4 regions of the Alkalispirillum mobile genome follow, and region 2 is predicted to be linked to each of the others. Evidence: predicted binding sites of a transcription regulator. Region 2 holds the regulator's gene; each other region holds the start of a gene.
The links. The regulator sigma-54, encoded in region 2, starts transcription at its own class of promoters, with help from an activator protein. The targets are predictions, from matches to a motif close to TGGCANGNTNCNTGCTT.
Positions count from the first base shown of each region.

Region 1: the regulator sigma-54 is predicted to act here: its motif matches at 1,192-1,208, upstream of flgA (flagellar basal body P-ring formation chaperone FlgA).
Region 3: the regulator sigma-54 is predicted to act here: its motif matches at 1,981-1,997, upstream of DFR31_RS10080 (ANTAR domain-containing response regulator).
Region 4: the regulator sigma-54 is predicted to act here: its motif matches at 1,796-1,812, upstream of DFR31_RS09475 (TonB-dependent copper receptor).

Region 1 covers NZ_RCDA01000002.1:109,897-113,352, reverse strand. Annotated here, with positions in the region: gene DFR31_RS08770 (chemotaxis protein CheV) at 84-1,022, opposite strand; gene flgA (flagellar basal body P-ring formation chaperone FlgA) at 1,296-1,979, shown strand; gene flgM (flagellar biosynthesis anti-sigma factor FlgM) at 2,128-2,445, shown strand; gene DFR31_RS08755 (flagella synthesis protein FlgN) at 2,472-2,972, shown strand; gene DFR31_RS08750 (hypothetical protein) at 3,115-3,456, shown strand, end outside.
Region 2 covers NZ_RCDA01000008.1:1,500-4,955, reverse strand. Annotated here, with positions in the region: gene ptsN (PTS IIA-like nitrogen regulatory protein PtsN) at 1-195, opposite strand, end outside; gene hpf (ribosome hibernation-promoting factor, HPF/YfiA family) at 259-606, opposite strand; gene DFR31_RS13490 (RNA polymerase factor sigma-54) at 630-2,141, opposite strand; gene lptB (LPS export ABC transporter ATP-binding protein) at 2,301-3,026, opposite strand; gene lptA (lipopolysaccharide transport periplasmic protein LptA) at 3,023-3,456, opposite strand, start outside.
Region 3 covers NZ_RCDA01000003.1:34,162-37,617, reverse strand. Annotated here, with positions in the region: gene DFR31_RS10085 (CmpA/NrtA family ABC transporter substrate-binding protein) at 1-1,080, opposite strand, end outside; gene DFR31_RS10080 (ANTAR domain-containing response regulator) at 1,351-1,932, opposite strand; gene pckA (phosphoenolpyruvate carboxykinase (ATP)) at 2,257-3,456, shown strand, end outside.
Region 4 covers NZ_RCDA01000002.1:277,413-280,868, forward strand. Annotated here, with positions in the region: gene DFR31_RS09475 (TonB-dependent copper receptor) at 1-1,749, opposite strand, end outside; gene DFR31_RS09480 (VOC family protein) at 2,023-2,466, shown strand; gene DFR31_RS09485 (metal ABC transporter solute-binding protein, Zn/Mn family) at 2,578-3,456, shown strand, end outside.

The DNA.
Region 1 (3,456 bases), on a different contig from region 2:
GCCCTTCCCGGTGGCCGTGACGGCGTGCCGGCGCAGTATAACACCCCGACCGCCCCACGCCGACGCTGCCCGGGGCCTCGGGATCAGCCCGCCGAGACAGTCTGAAGACGCGCCTCTAACTTCTCGGCGAGTTCGTTCGAGCGAAACTTGGAGAGGAAGTCATCCGCCCCCACCCGCTCGACCATCTTCTCGTTGAACACGCCGGACAGGGAGGAGTGGAGCAGGACGTTGAGCCCGGCCAGTCGCTGGTCATCGCGGATACGGCTGGTCAGGGTGTAGCCATCCATGCGGGGCATCTCCACGTCGGAAATGACCATCAGCAGCCGCTCCAGCGGAGAGCCTTCCTCCTCCGCCCAGGTCTGGAGCAGTTCCAGCGCTTCCTGGCCATCGCGCACGGCCGTGCATTGCAGGCCCAGGTCCTCCACGGTATGGACCACCTGCCTGCGGGCGATCACCGAGTCATCCGCCACCAGTACATGCCAGTCATCGGCCCCCGCCAGCGCTTCGTCGGCACCGCCCTCGATCTGCCTCGGGTCCAGACCACCGGCGGCGTTGAGCTCCGCCAGGACCTTCTCGACATCGATGATCTGAACCATCTGCCCATCCAGGCGGGCAATGGCGGTCAGGTAGGTACCGCCCGAGCCCTGGGACGGCGGCGGCAGCACGTCCTCCCACTTCATGTTGACGATGCGGTCCACACCGCCCACCAGGAACCCCTGCACGCTGCGGTTGTACTCGGTGACGATCACGTAACCGCCCCCCTCCACGTCCAGGGGCGCCCCGCCGATGGCCATGCTCAGATCCACGACCGGAATGGTCTGTCCCCGGATATGCGCAATGCCCCGCGCTACCGGATGGCTGTTGGGAACGCGGCTCAGCTTCGGCGCCGGAATGACCTCGCGCACCTTGAACACATTGATGCCATATCGCTGCGAGCGCCCCATGTGAAACAGCAACAGCTCCATCCGGTTACGCCCGGCCAGCTGGGTCCGCTGATTTACCGCGTGCAGGATCTGCGACATGACTTCCCCCAAGATACGAAAGACGCCCGATGCGCCCGTGCTCTTACAGTCATCGGACAAGGGCGGCCGGACTTGAGCCCCGCTGTCACCGAGCCTGTTTTTCCGACCTATTCCAACAGACATTATCATGTTTGGACACCGGGCCTGCTACGGGCACCCCGCCAGACATAGGCATGGATCATGCTTGCTTCCCTTCAGCAATCGCCCGGACGGGCCTGAAATGGGGAAAATCCACTCATGCTGAACGGAAGAATGTCGATAAGGCGCATTGGCATGACTCTGGTGGCAGCCATTTTTCTGACGGCCCCATGGGCGGCTCAGGCGGAGCGGCAGCCGCTCGAGGATATCCGCGCCACGGCGGCGGAGTGGGCCCAACAGGCCTACGCAGAGCACGGCGACACGCTGGAGGTGGAGATCGGCCGGCTGGACCCCCGCCTCCGCCTGGCCCGCTGCGACGGCGAGCTTGAGGGGTTTTCCCCCCACGGCGATCGCGGTGTCGGCAATCTGACGGTCGGGGTGCGCTGTACCGGCACCCAGCCCTGGACGGTCTACGTCACCGCCCGGGTGGACACCGAGGTGGAGGTGCTGGTGGCCGCGCAGCCGCTGCGCCGCGGCGAGCGCATCCGCCCGGGCAGCCTGACCCTGGAGACCCGGTCGCTGTCCTCGTTGAACCGCCCCTATGAGACCGAAGCGGACCGCCTGATGGGCATGGAGGTTCGCCGTTCCCTGCGCCGGGGCGACCTGATCAGCCAGACGGCACTGGCGCAACCGCAGCTGGTGCACCGCGGCCGCACCGTTACCCTGCGGGCCGGCAACGGCGCCGTGGCCGTCACCGGTCGCGGCAAGGCCCTGGAAAACGGTAGCATGGGCGATATCGTCCGCGTGGAATCAGGCAGCTCCGGCCGGGTCATCGAGGGCCGGGTGGTCGGCGAATCGCTGATCGCTGTCGGGCAATAGGCCGGATCACCGGGCACGGAATTCGCATGTTCTCAAACCGGCAGGAGAAGGCTAAAGTCTTCGGAACACCTGCCGACATATTATCCAGAGTGGGCGTCCGGCCGCTGACCACAGGGCCGGGTAACGTGACCTGGACGGAGAGACGACAATGACCGACCCCATCAACAACGGCAATCGGCTGCCCGGCTCCCCCGGCCTGAACCCCGGCGGTGCAGGCAAGGCGGGCAACGCGAGCCGGCAGGAAGGCGCCGCCGACCGGCCAGCCACTGCCGACAACCGCGGTGCGGATCAGGCCAACGTGTCCGATCGCCTGCAGGCCGTGCGCCAGCAAATCGACGCCACGCCCGAGGTTAATCAGGAGCGGGTCGAGGCGCTGAAGGAGCGCATCGCCAACGGTGAGTACCCGGTGGATGCCGACAAGATCGCCAGCCGGATGGTCGAGTTGGAGAGCCTGCTGCAGCGCTGAGCATCGGCAACGGATGACGGACTGACATGACCATGACCGCCGTAGAGCCTGCCATCGTCGACGCCCTGCAACGCTGCAGCGACTGCGCGCAGTCGGTCATGGCGGTGTTGCGGCGCGAGCGCGCACTGCTGGATGAGCGCGACGCGGAGGGCCTGACCGCGCTGATGCCGGAGAAGCTGGAGGCACTGTCCGCCCTGGAAAAGGCGGAGCAGCAGCGGGCGGAAGCGGCCAAGGCGCTGGGCTACCCGGCCGGGCCGGAAGGCATGCAACGATTGCTGAAAGACCATGAGCAGCCCGAGCTGGAGGCTGCCTGGCGCGCCCTGACGGATCAGCTGCGCACGCTGCAGACCACCAATGAGGCCAATGGCCGGCTGATCCATCGCAGCCTCGAGCAGACCAGCGAGGTGCTGGCCATTCTCACTGGGGGCGGCGCGGGCACACCCGCCACCTACGGCAGCGACGGCATTCAGGGCAGTCGCGTTACCGCCGGCCAGGGCGGCGTTGGCCGCAGCATCACCCGCGCCTGACCCCCCCACCACGGCGCTGTTTTCAGCGCGCCGGTTCGATAACCCGCCCCGATTCCCTGCCGTCGGTGAACGTCGGCAGGCGTGTATTGTCTCAGCAGTACGAGCTATAGTAAGTCATTCATTCGCAGTTCCCGGAGGCCGCATGGTCGAGATCAACGCGAACCCGACAATCGCGCAGCAGGTCGCCAACTCAGGCGCCACCCAGGAAGCGCGGCGTAACGACCCGGCGAACACCACCCAACAGCAGGCGAACCAACCCGCTGCTGACACCGCCAACCCGGTGAACAACACGCCCGGCAACGAGGCCGCCCGCCCGGTCGAGCCCAACTCGGGCAGTGACCAGGTGACCCTGAGTACCGGCCAGGACCCGGTCGACGATGCGGACTCGGGCGCCCAGAACAGTGAGGCCGCGGCCGCCCTGGCGAATGAGGTCAGCGAGGCGGTGGCCGAGCAACCGGAGGCCGCCCTGGCCGCTGCCAGTGCC
Region 2 (3,456 bases):
CAGCGCCACGCCATGGCCCAGGCCAGTGCTGCCCAGGCGCTCACGCGCCACCAGGCGGTCGAAGACCTGGGGGGCGGCCAGGGTGGTGTCGTCCGTGGTCAGCAGGTCGCTGAGCTGTTCCAGCACGCGTTTCTTGCTGCTGACCTCGGCTTCGCAACGGATTCGGTCCGGCGTGATGAGTTCGGCGATTTTCATGATGATGTTCAGCCCAGGGCGGCCGGGGCCGGCAGGACGCCGGCCGCCAGTGGTTTGCTGTGGCTATTCTGCGTCTACGTCCGCGGCCCCTGCACTTGCCTTCTGCGCAGCGCCCTCCCTGCGGTGGTGGTCGGTCACCTTCTCCTTGTGCTTGACCAGTTGCCGGTCGAGCTTGTCCACCATGCCGTCAATGGCGGCGTACATGTCTTCGTTGGTGGTCTCGGCGTGCAGCCGGTTGCCGCTGATCAGCAGGTTGGCTTCCGCCTTCTGGCGAAGCTTTTCCACGGAGAGGATGACGTGGCTGTCCACCAGGTTGTCAAAGTGGCGCTCCAGGCGCTTGAACTTGTCGTGGACATAGTCCTTGAGAGCGTCCGTGACTTCCACATGGTGGCCGGTTATCTGTATTTGCATGCCGCCTCCTTCAACGTTGCGGTTCAGGCCAGTCGCTTGCGCTCGGATGACGAGGCGATGGCCATGGCCTCACGATACTTGGCTACGGTCCGTCTTGCCACGTTTATGCCTTCTTCCTGAAGGATATTTGCAATGCGACTGTCACTGAGTGGCTTGGCCGGGTTCTCGTCGGCGACCAGTCGCCGGATACGGGCGCGGATGGCGGTGGCCGAGCACTCGCCGCCATCCACGGTCTGCACGTGGCTGGAGAAGAAGTACTTGAACTCCAGCGTGCCCCGCGGGGTGTGCATGTACTTGCGGGTGGTGATCCGGGAAATGGTGGATTCGTGCATGTCCACCGCCTCGGCCACCTCGCGCAGGACCAGCGGCTGCATGGCCTCCTCGCCGTGGTCGAAGTAGCCCTGCTGGCGCTCGACGATGCAACGGGCCACTTTCAGCAGAGTGTCGTTGCGGCTGCGAAGGCTCTTGATGAACCAGCGCGCCTCCTGCAGGTGGTTGCGCAGGGTGGTGTTGTCGCTGCTGTTGTCGGCGCGCTTGATCAGGCTGGCGTAGTAGCTGTTGACCCGCAGCCGCGGGGCCGTGTCGGGGTTGAGCTCCACCTGCCAGCGGCCGTGAATGCGGCGCACCACCACGTCCGGGACCACGTACTGGGTCTCGTCGTCGCTGATCTGGGAGCCGGGCCGCGGGTCCAGGGTCTGGACCAGGGCCAGCACCTCGCGCAGTTGCTCCTGGTTGAGCTTCATGCGCCGGCACAGCTGGGCGTACTGGCGCTGCACCAGCATGTCCAGGTACTGGTCCACCAGCGTGCGGGCCTCGGTGAGCAGCGGGGTGTCGGGCGGCAGCTGCTCAAGCTGGATGAGCAGCGCTTCACGCGGGTCGCGTGCCGCCACGCCTACCGGGTCGAAGTGCTGGATGCGGCGCAGGACCGCCTCGACCTCCTCGGGCTCCACCTCCCACTCGGCGGGCAGGGCGGAGATCAGTTCTTCGATGTCGGCACCCAGATACCCGTCGTCGCGCACCGAGTCGATGATGACCTGGGCGATGACGGCGTCCTGCTCGGTAAAGGGGGTGAGCTCAGCCTGCCAGGTGAGGTGCTCGTGGAGGCTTTCACCGCCACCGGAGCGGTTGGCCCAGGGGTCGCGGTCCTCATCCTCGCTGTCGGGCTGGCTCCAGGGGGTGCTGCCGTCGTAGATCTCGTCCCAGCTGGAGTCGAGCGGAAGGTCGTCAGGGATGTCGTCCTGCTGGCTGGCGGCGGGCTCCTCGGCGGCGGGGGCTTCGGCATCGCTCTGCTCTTCGCCGCTCGTGTCCTCGCCCGGCTCGTCGGCGGTGTTCTGGTCAGCTTCGTCCGCCTCCGACCGCTGCTCGTCCTCCAATTGCTCGTCCTCGGCCATTTCCAGCATGACGTTGGACTCTAGCTGCTGCTGGATCTCCATTTGCAGATCCAGGGTGGAGAGCTGCAACAGGCGGATGGCCTGCTGCAGCTGGGGTGTCATGGTGAGTTGCTGGCCGAGCTTGAGTTGCAGCGACTGCTTCATGACCGATCCCAACGGGCCCGGGGGCCGTTCTGATTGATCGTGATGTGGGTGAGCTTTGTTTTCATGTATGTCGTGGCACGCACCGCTTTGATAATCCCATGCTAGCCCATTGCCGGGCCGGGTATCTGCCTGTACTCCCAGTTTACCGCGGAAAGGGGGTCAAAGCCGAAAATGCTCCCCCAGGTAGACCTCGCGGACGGCCTGGTTGGCCAGAACCTCGTCGGCACTGCCGCGGGCAATGACCCGGCCCTGGCTGAGGATGTAGGCCCGCTCCACGATACCCAGGGTTTCCCGCACGTTGTGGTCGGTGATCAGCACGCCGATCCCGCGCTCGGTGAGCTGGCGGATGATGTGCTGGATATCCACCACAGAGATGGGGTCAACGCCGGCGAAGGGCTCGTCCAGCAGGATGAACTGCGGGTCGGCGGCCAGCGCCCGGGCGATCTCCACCCGCCGCCGCTCCCCGCCCGAGAGGCTGATGCCATTCTGGTTGGCCAGATGCGGCACGTGGAACTCGTCCAGCAGGGCCTGGAGTCGCTCCTCGCGGCCCTTGCGACTCAGCTCGGGGCGTGTCTCCAGGATGGACATGATGTTCTGGGCCACGGTCATCTTGCGGAACACCGAGGCCTCCTGCGGCAGGTAGCCGACGCCCTTGCGGGCCCGGGCATGCATGGGCAGGGCGGTGATGTCCTCGCCGTTGAGCAGGATCTGGCCACCGTCGGCGCGCACCAGCCCCACCACCATGTAGAAGCAGGTGGTCTTGCCCGCGCCGTTGGGGCCGAGCAGGCCGACGATCTCGCCGGCGTTCACCGTCAGCGAGGCCTCCTCCACCACGGTGCGGCGGCGGTAGCGCTTGACCAGGGACCGGGCTTCCAGACGACTCATGGGTCGTCGGTCTCCTCGGCCGGGAAGAAGATGGTGCGCGTGCGCCGGTCCTCGCGGCCCTCCGCCTGTGCCTCCTGGGTCTCCAGGTTGACCCGGATCTCCTCGCCGGACATGCGGTTTTCCCGTTGCCACAGCTCTGCGCCCTGCAGCAGGTAAATCCGCTGCGGGCCGCGGCTGTAGTACTCCATCCGCGGGGCCTCGGCGTGCACTTTGTCGGTCTGGTCCTCCGGCAGTTGCTCGTAGGTGGCGGGGCTGCCGTCCACCTCGATCCGGTCGAGTACCCGGCGGTCATCGGCCTCGCGGGTGTGGACCACCATGCGGTCGCCGGTGATCACCATGCTGCCCTGGGTGAGGACCACGTCCCCGGTATAGGTGCTGATGCCGCGTACGTTGTCGATTTCGGCGCGATTCGATTCCAGGTCTATGGGCT
Region 3 (3,456 bases), on a different contig from region 2:
CAGGTAGTTGCGCGGCGCGATGGCCTCGGCGATCTCGGCCCGGTTCTCGTGCTCGGAAGAGTAATGGGTGGCCTCCACAATGGCCTTGAACAGGGCCCCGAAGCTGTTCGGGTACTCCTCGGCAAAGGCGCGGCTGGTGGCAAAGGCGCAGCAGGGGTGGCCGTCCCAGATCTCCTTGGTGAGCATGTGGATGAAGCCCACCTCCTCCCAGACCGCCCGCTGGTTGAAGGGGTCGGGGGCCAGGTAGCCGTCCACATTGCCGGCCCGCAGGTTGGCAACCATCTCCGGCGGCGGCAGCACGCGGATCTGGATATCCCGGTCCGGGTCCAGGCCGTGCTCGGCAACGTAGTAGCGCAACAGGAAGTTGTGCATGGAGAAGTCGAAGGGCACGGCGAAGCGGAAGCCCTTCCACTGGCTGGGGTCGCGCTTGTCCTTGTGCTTGTTGTGCAGCGTGATGGCCTGGCCGTTGATGTTCTCCACCGCCGGCATTATGAAAGGCATGCTCGACGAGCCGGTGCCCATGGTCATGGCCAGGGGCATGGGGGTGAGCATGTGGGAGGCATCATACTCCCGGTTCATGGACATATCCCGGGCCACCGCCCAGCCGGCGGTGGAGCGCAGGTCCACGTTCAACCCGTAGCGCTCGTAGAAGCCCATGGGGTGAGCCATGATGATGGGCGTGGCGCAGGTGATGGGCACGAAGCCCACGGTCAGGTCGCGCTTCTCCGGGTCACCCAGGTTGTCCTTGAGCAGGGCCTTGGCCGCGTCCAGCGGGAATATGGAGCCCACCGCCGCGGCGAAGGTGCCGGCCCCCACCGCCTTCAGAAAGAAGCGCCGGCTGGCGTCGTGGTGACCGAACAGGGCGCGCACCACCGCGCTCTCCACGGCCCGGTCGAACATGGCCTCCTTGTCGACGCCCTGCTTCGCGGCGAGCATCGGGTTGGTTTCCTGCTCCACCGGGGTGGCCCCGTGGTCGTGGTGGGCGTGTTCGCTGCCGCCGCAGCTGGAGCAGGTGCAACCCGCCCCGTGGCGCAGATCCGCCTCCGGGTTGAACGGGTCGTTGAGTGATCGGTTGCTCATGGTTCATACCTCCCGCCGAAAACAAAAAAGGGCGCGGCATCGGCCGGAAGCCGACGCCAGACGCCCTTGCCTGCAAAGCCTGTTTCAATGCCTGCCACAACCCGCCGTTGGGTGCCGCGCTGCGACGGACAGAGCACTGATGTCAACAATCTAAATTCAATTTACGTGCCAGGTTTGTCTTTTACCGTTAAAACATCGTTTTACGAAAGAAAGTCAGCCCCCGTGGCGGGGCGGCTGCACGCTAGCGGTGCGAGCATGCACCGCCGCGGGTCAACCGTGGGCGAGGCCGGCGTCGGCCAGCAACCGACGCGCCAGACGCGGAATAGGCTGGCCGCTGTTCATGGCGCGCCGGCGCAGCAGGTGGTAGGCATCGGCCTCCCCCAGCCCCTCGCGCTCCATCAGCAGGCACTTGGCCTGGTGCACATCACGCTGCTCGGCGAGCTGGCGGCGGGTGTCCGCCAGCTCGCGGGCCAACCCCTGGAAGCGCTCATACTGCCGGATGGCCAGGCGAATCGCCCCCTGCACCCCTTCGCGCGGCACGCCCCCCACGGCGTAGGCACTGAGCCCTGCCGCCGCGGCTGTGCTCATCAGTTCCGGGTCGTGATGAACGGAGCCGTTCATCACTGGCCCCGGGTACCGCCCCCCGCGGCTGCACAGCCCCTCCAGGGTGTCGCGTTTGCCCGATACCGCCTCGGTGATGACCACCTCCGGCTCCTCGTCGAGCACCCGCTGGTAGAGGTCATCCTCGCCCTGCACGGTGGCCACCACGGTGAAGCCTGCTACCTGCAATGACTCCTCGAGCCAGGCCGAACGCTCCGGCGAATCATCAACCAGCATGACTTTGGTGACCATGAGCAACTCCAGGGGCTGAGCCCGTCAGCATTGATGCAGTGCAAAACAATACAAGGTGCGTGCCAATGGCCAGGCCTGGCGGCAAAACAGGAGGTTGCATAAAACCGGCGGGTACCGACGGGGTGTGTCGCGCCCGCCGGTGGTGCGCGCATTGAGCGCTGGAGCACGCCAGCGCACCAAGTTGGACGTTGGGGGCCACAAACTGGCTATCGGGGGCGGCATTAGCCTTCATCACGCGGTAACATATGCGCCATCGTCCGGCCAATACATTCAATAAAACGCACAGGCCGCCCCGGCAAACACGAATACACGAGGAGCTAGCAAGTGACGTTCTCCCTGGAAATGCATGGCATCGAGGTGGCGGAAGTCCTGCGCAACCCCGCGCCCGCGCGGCTTTACGAGGAGGCCCTGGCCCATGAGAAGGGCTCGGCCATCTCCTCCACCGGTGCGCTGATCGCCCGCTCCGGCGAAAAAACGGGGCGCAGCCCCAAGGACAAGCGCGTCGCCGATCACCCACAGGTCACCGACGATGTGTGGTGGGGGGACGTGAACATCGATCTGCAACCGGACAGCTTCGATGCACTACAACAGCAGGCGGTGAACTACCTGAACACCCGCGACCGGCTCTACGTTATCGACGCCTATGCCGGCTGGGATCCCCGCTACCGGGTGAAGGTGCGAGTGATCTGCGAGCGGGCCTACCACGCGCTGTTCATGCACAACATGCTCATCCGCCCGACCCGCGAGGAACTGGCCGAGTTCGGCGAGCCCGATTACACCATTTACAACGCCGGCCGGCTCTCCGCCAACCAGGAGGTGCCCGGGGTCAACTCGAAGACCAGCGTCAGCCTCTGCCTCAGCCGGGGCGAGTTCGTGATCCTGGGGACGGAATACGCCGGTGAGATGAAAAAGGGCGTGTTCACCATCATGAACTACATCATGCCCAAGCAGGATGTGCTCTCGATGCACTGCTCGGCCAACGAGGGCCCGGAGGGCGATGTCTCGGTCTTCTTCGGCCTGTCCGGCACCGGCAAGACCACCCTGTCCGCGGACCCCCGCCGCCGGCTGATCGGCGACGACGAGCACTGCTGGACCGACGAGGGCGTGTTCAACATCGAAGGCGGCTGCTACGCCAAGGCCATCGGCCTGGACCGCCACGCCGAACCGGAGATCTACGACGCCATCCGCTTTGGCGCAGTGCTGGAGAACGTGGTCTTCGACCCCGAAACCCGCGAAGTGGACTACCACGACGGCTCGGTCACCGAGAACACCCGGTGCTCCTACCCCATCGAGTACATCCCCAACGCGCGCCTGCCCTGCGTGGGCGGCATCCCGAAGAATGTCATCTTCCTCACCTGCGACGCCTTCAGCGTGCTGCCGCCGGTAAGCAAGCTGACCCCGGCGCAGGCCATGTACCACTTCATCAGCGGCTACACGGCCAAGGTCGCCGGCACCGAGATGGGGGTCACCGAGCCACAGGCCACCTTCTCCGCCTGCTTCGGCGCGCCGTTCCTGGTCATGCAC
Region 4 (3,456 bases), on a different contig from region 2:
AATCCTGTCCTGGCGCTCGACTGCGCGGACCACGCCGCCACCGAACCAGCTACCGTCGTCGTAGTCCAGGCTGAGGGTGCCCTCCAGGGGCGGGGTCTGGGCCAGCGGCTCGCTGTCGCTGTCGTTGTCGGCGCGCACCCAGGCCAGCGTGGCGGTGGAGGAGAGTACGGGGGTGAAGCGGTAGGTGAGGTCTGCCTCCAGGCCGTAGTGGGTGGCGCTGATGTTGCGGGCATCGGCCTCGCCGGACTCGGCGCCGATCAGAATGTAGTTGCTGAACTCGCCGTAGAACGCGGAGACCGTCGCAGACACCTGGTCACCGTGCCATTGGGCGCCGGCATCGAGCTGGGTGAGGCGCTCGGTCTCCAGATCGAAATCCTTCATCCGCTCCCAGAAATCCGGCGCACGCTCCGCAGCCCCCACACCGATGTTGAAGGTCAGGGGCAGGTCGGCCAGGTCCCGCTCGTAGCGGGCGAAGCCGCTCCACAGGGTGTTGTGGTCCGTGGTGCCGGGGGGGGCGCCGCCGTAAGGGGACTCTGCCTCCGCCCGGTTACGGTCCACCCGGGCACCAAAGAAGAGGTGGTCGCGCGCTGTCAGGCCGTGTTCCAGCTCGGCGTAGGCGCCGTAATCGCGGAATTCGGCGGTGTCATTGCGGGGGTAGTCGGTACTCAGCACTTCCTGCAGCGTGTTCGTACCCTCCATCGTGGTCCGACGGCCGCGGCGGTGTTCATCCTCGGTGTAATCCAGTCCTACCGTCATCCAGGTCTGGTCGGCCAGCACCAGTTCCGCATCCACCTTGGCGCCGGTGGTGCGCCGGTCGGGAAAACTCACCGTCTGCTGGGGGGCGCTACGCAGCCGGAAGTTATCCATCACATGGTCCACGTAGCTGTAGAAGGTCTTGAATTCCACGGCCTCCAGCCAGAGGGTGATGGCCTCGCGGCGGGCTGTGAGGCTGTAGCCGGTGCGGTCGAAGGTGGTCCCATCCATCATCCGGTCGCCGTAGGCCGCCTCCGCGTCGCTGCGCTCGTAGGCAAACTCCACGTTGGTGAACTCATCCGGTGTCCAGCCGAGGATGCCGGTGCCGCTCCAGCGCTCGAATTCCGAGTGCACCTTGTCGCCGTCTCCGTCGCGGTAGTCATCCTGCGTGGAGAGCGTGCCGATGATGCGCGCGTAGCCCTCGGTACTGCCGGCGGTTACGTCGGCCATCAGGTCGGTGCGGTCGAAACGGCCCACCGTCATGCTGGCGTGGCCGGTGACGGTGGGATCGTCAAACCGCCGCGGGTCCCGCTCAAAGTCCACCACGCCGGCCAGGGTCGGGCCGAACCGAACGGTCTGCGGGCCCTTGTAGATCCTTACCCGGTCATAGCTCTCCGGGTAGATGTAGGCCGTGGGCGGGTCCATGCGCTGTCCGCAACCACCAAACACCGGGCTGCCGTCCATCAGGATGTTCAGGCGGCCGCCGCCCAGCCCGCGCAGCTCCGGGTCGCCGCTGGTGCCCCCCTTGCGGCTAGTGGTGAACCCGGGGATGGACTTGAGGAAGCTGCCGCCGTCCTGCGCCGGCAGGGGCAGGCGGCTTGTCCGCGGGTCGGTCTCAAGTTCCCCGGGGCTGGTCATGACAGGGGCGGTCACCACGATGGGGGCAAGGCTGCCCCCGGCGTCCGCCAGGGCGGGGGTACCTAGCAGGGCGGCTCCGGTGAGCAGCCCGAGTGAGATGGGGTAGGTGGCGTGGCGGGTACGGGATGACGCTGGCATCGCTTGCTCCTGCTTCCTGGTTGTACTGGTTGTATTTCCAAGGATTGAGCAGGAAACAGGCCAACTCGATGTGATTTATTAAGCCAATGATCTATAGAATAATTTCGTTTTTAATGGGAGTGATTCGCAGTGGCAGGGCAGGTCAGGGCTGGCATCTCACACGGTGCTGTGGCAAATCACACACCGGGCTGGTGGGTGATTTGACGCGGTTCGGTTGCAGCGTCGCGCCGGACGGCGCAGCATGGCGCTATCGCTTAACGGGGAGGCAGTGTCATGCAATATCTTCACACCATGGTGCGCGTCAGCGACCTCGATGCATCGCTGGATTTCTACTGCAACAAGCTCGGGTTGGTGGAAATCAACCGCAAGGAGAGCGAGAAGGGGCGCTTCACGCTGGTCTTTCTCGCTGCGCCCGATGACGAAGAGCGGGCGCGCAGTGCCGACAAGGCCCCCATGCTGGAACTGACCTGGAACTGGGACCCGGAGACCTACACCGGCGGGCGGAACTTCGGGCACATTGCGTTCCGGGTGCCGAATATCTACGCGCTGTGCCAGCAGCTGATGGACAGCGGCATCACCATCAACCGGCCCCCCCGTGACGGGCACATGGCCTTCGTCCGCTCACCGGACGGTATCTCCATTGAGCTGCTGCAGGCCGGCGAGGCCCTGCCGGCCAAGGAGCCGTGGGCGTCGATGGAGAACACCGGTACGTGGTAGCCGGGAAAAGACTACCGGCGCCACTGCCCGGCCGGCGGTTGGCACGGTTCAGCGTTGTCGCTAGAATTAGGAATGATTCTTAAACGCGTTCTATATGGAGGTGTGCAAAGTATGAACTGGGTGCGGGTGGCGGTGACGGTGGTCGTGGTGTTGGGCTTAGCGGCCTGCGGGGGGACAAACGCCTCGGATGGCGAGCGTCCGCAAGTGGTGGCGACCTTCTCCATTCTGGGCGGCCTGGCCCGTGAGGTGGCCGGTGACGACGTGGAGATCAAGGTGCTGACCCCTGTCGGGGCCGAGGTCCACGAATGGGAGTTGATCCCCAATAACTTCATGGCGCTGGAGCAGGCCGACCTGGTCCTCTACAACGGCTACCAGCTGGAGCAGTGGATGGGGCAGGTCCGAGCCACGGTGGGTGAAGGTGTGCCGGTGGTTCCGGTGGCCGAGGAATCAGGCTTTGAAACGCGGCCCATCGTCACCGGAGATTTCGAGGGCGACCCGGACCCGCACCTTTGGATGGACCCGCGCGCCTCGGCCGAGTACGCCCGGGTTATCGCCCGCTCTCTGTCCGAGATCCGCCCGGAAAAGGCCGACGCCTTTGAGTCACGTGCCGAGGATCTGGCCGATCGCCTGCACGCACTGCACGAGGAACTGACCGAGGAACTCGCTGGTATCCCCGAGGGCAAGCGACTGCTGATCACCAGTGAGGCGGCCTTTGTCTACTTCGCGGATGCTTACGACTTCGTCCACGACGGGGTCTGGGGCACCAACGCCGAGACCGAGGGGTCGCCGCGTCAGATCATGCGCATCGTGGACTTGGTGCGCGAGATGGAGCCCCGCGCCATTTTCTGGGAGAGCACGATCTCCGACCGGCATGTGCGCAGCGTTGCTGATGACACCGGTGTGCGGGTGGCCGGCCCCCTCTACGTGGACTCGCTCGGTGAGGAGGGCAGCGGCGCAGAGGATTATTTCTCCCTGATGCGGCACAATGCG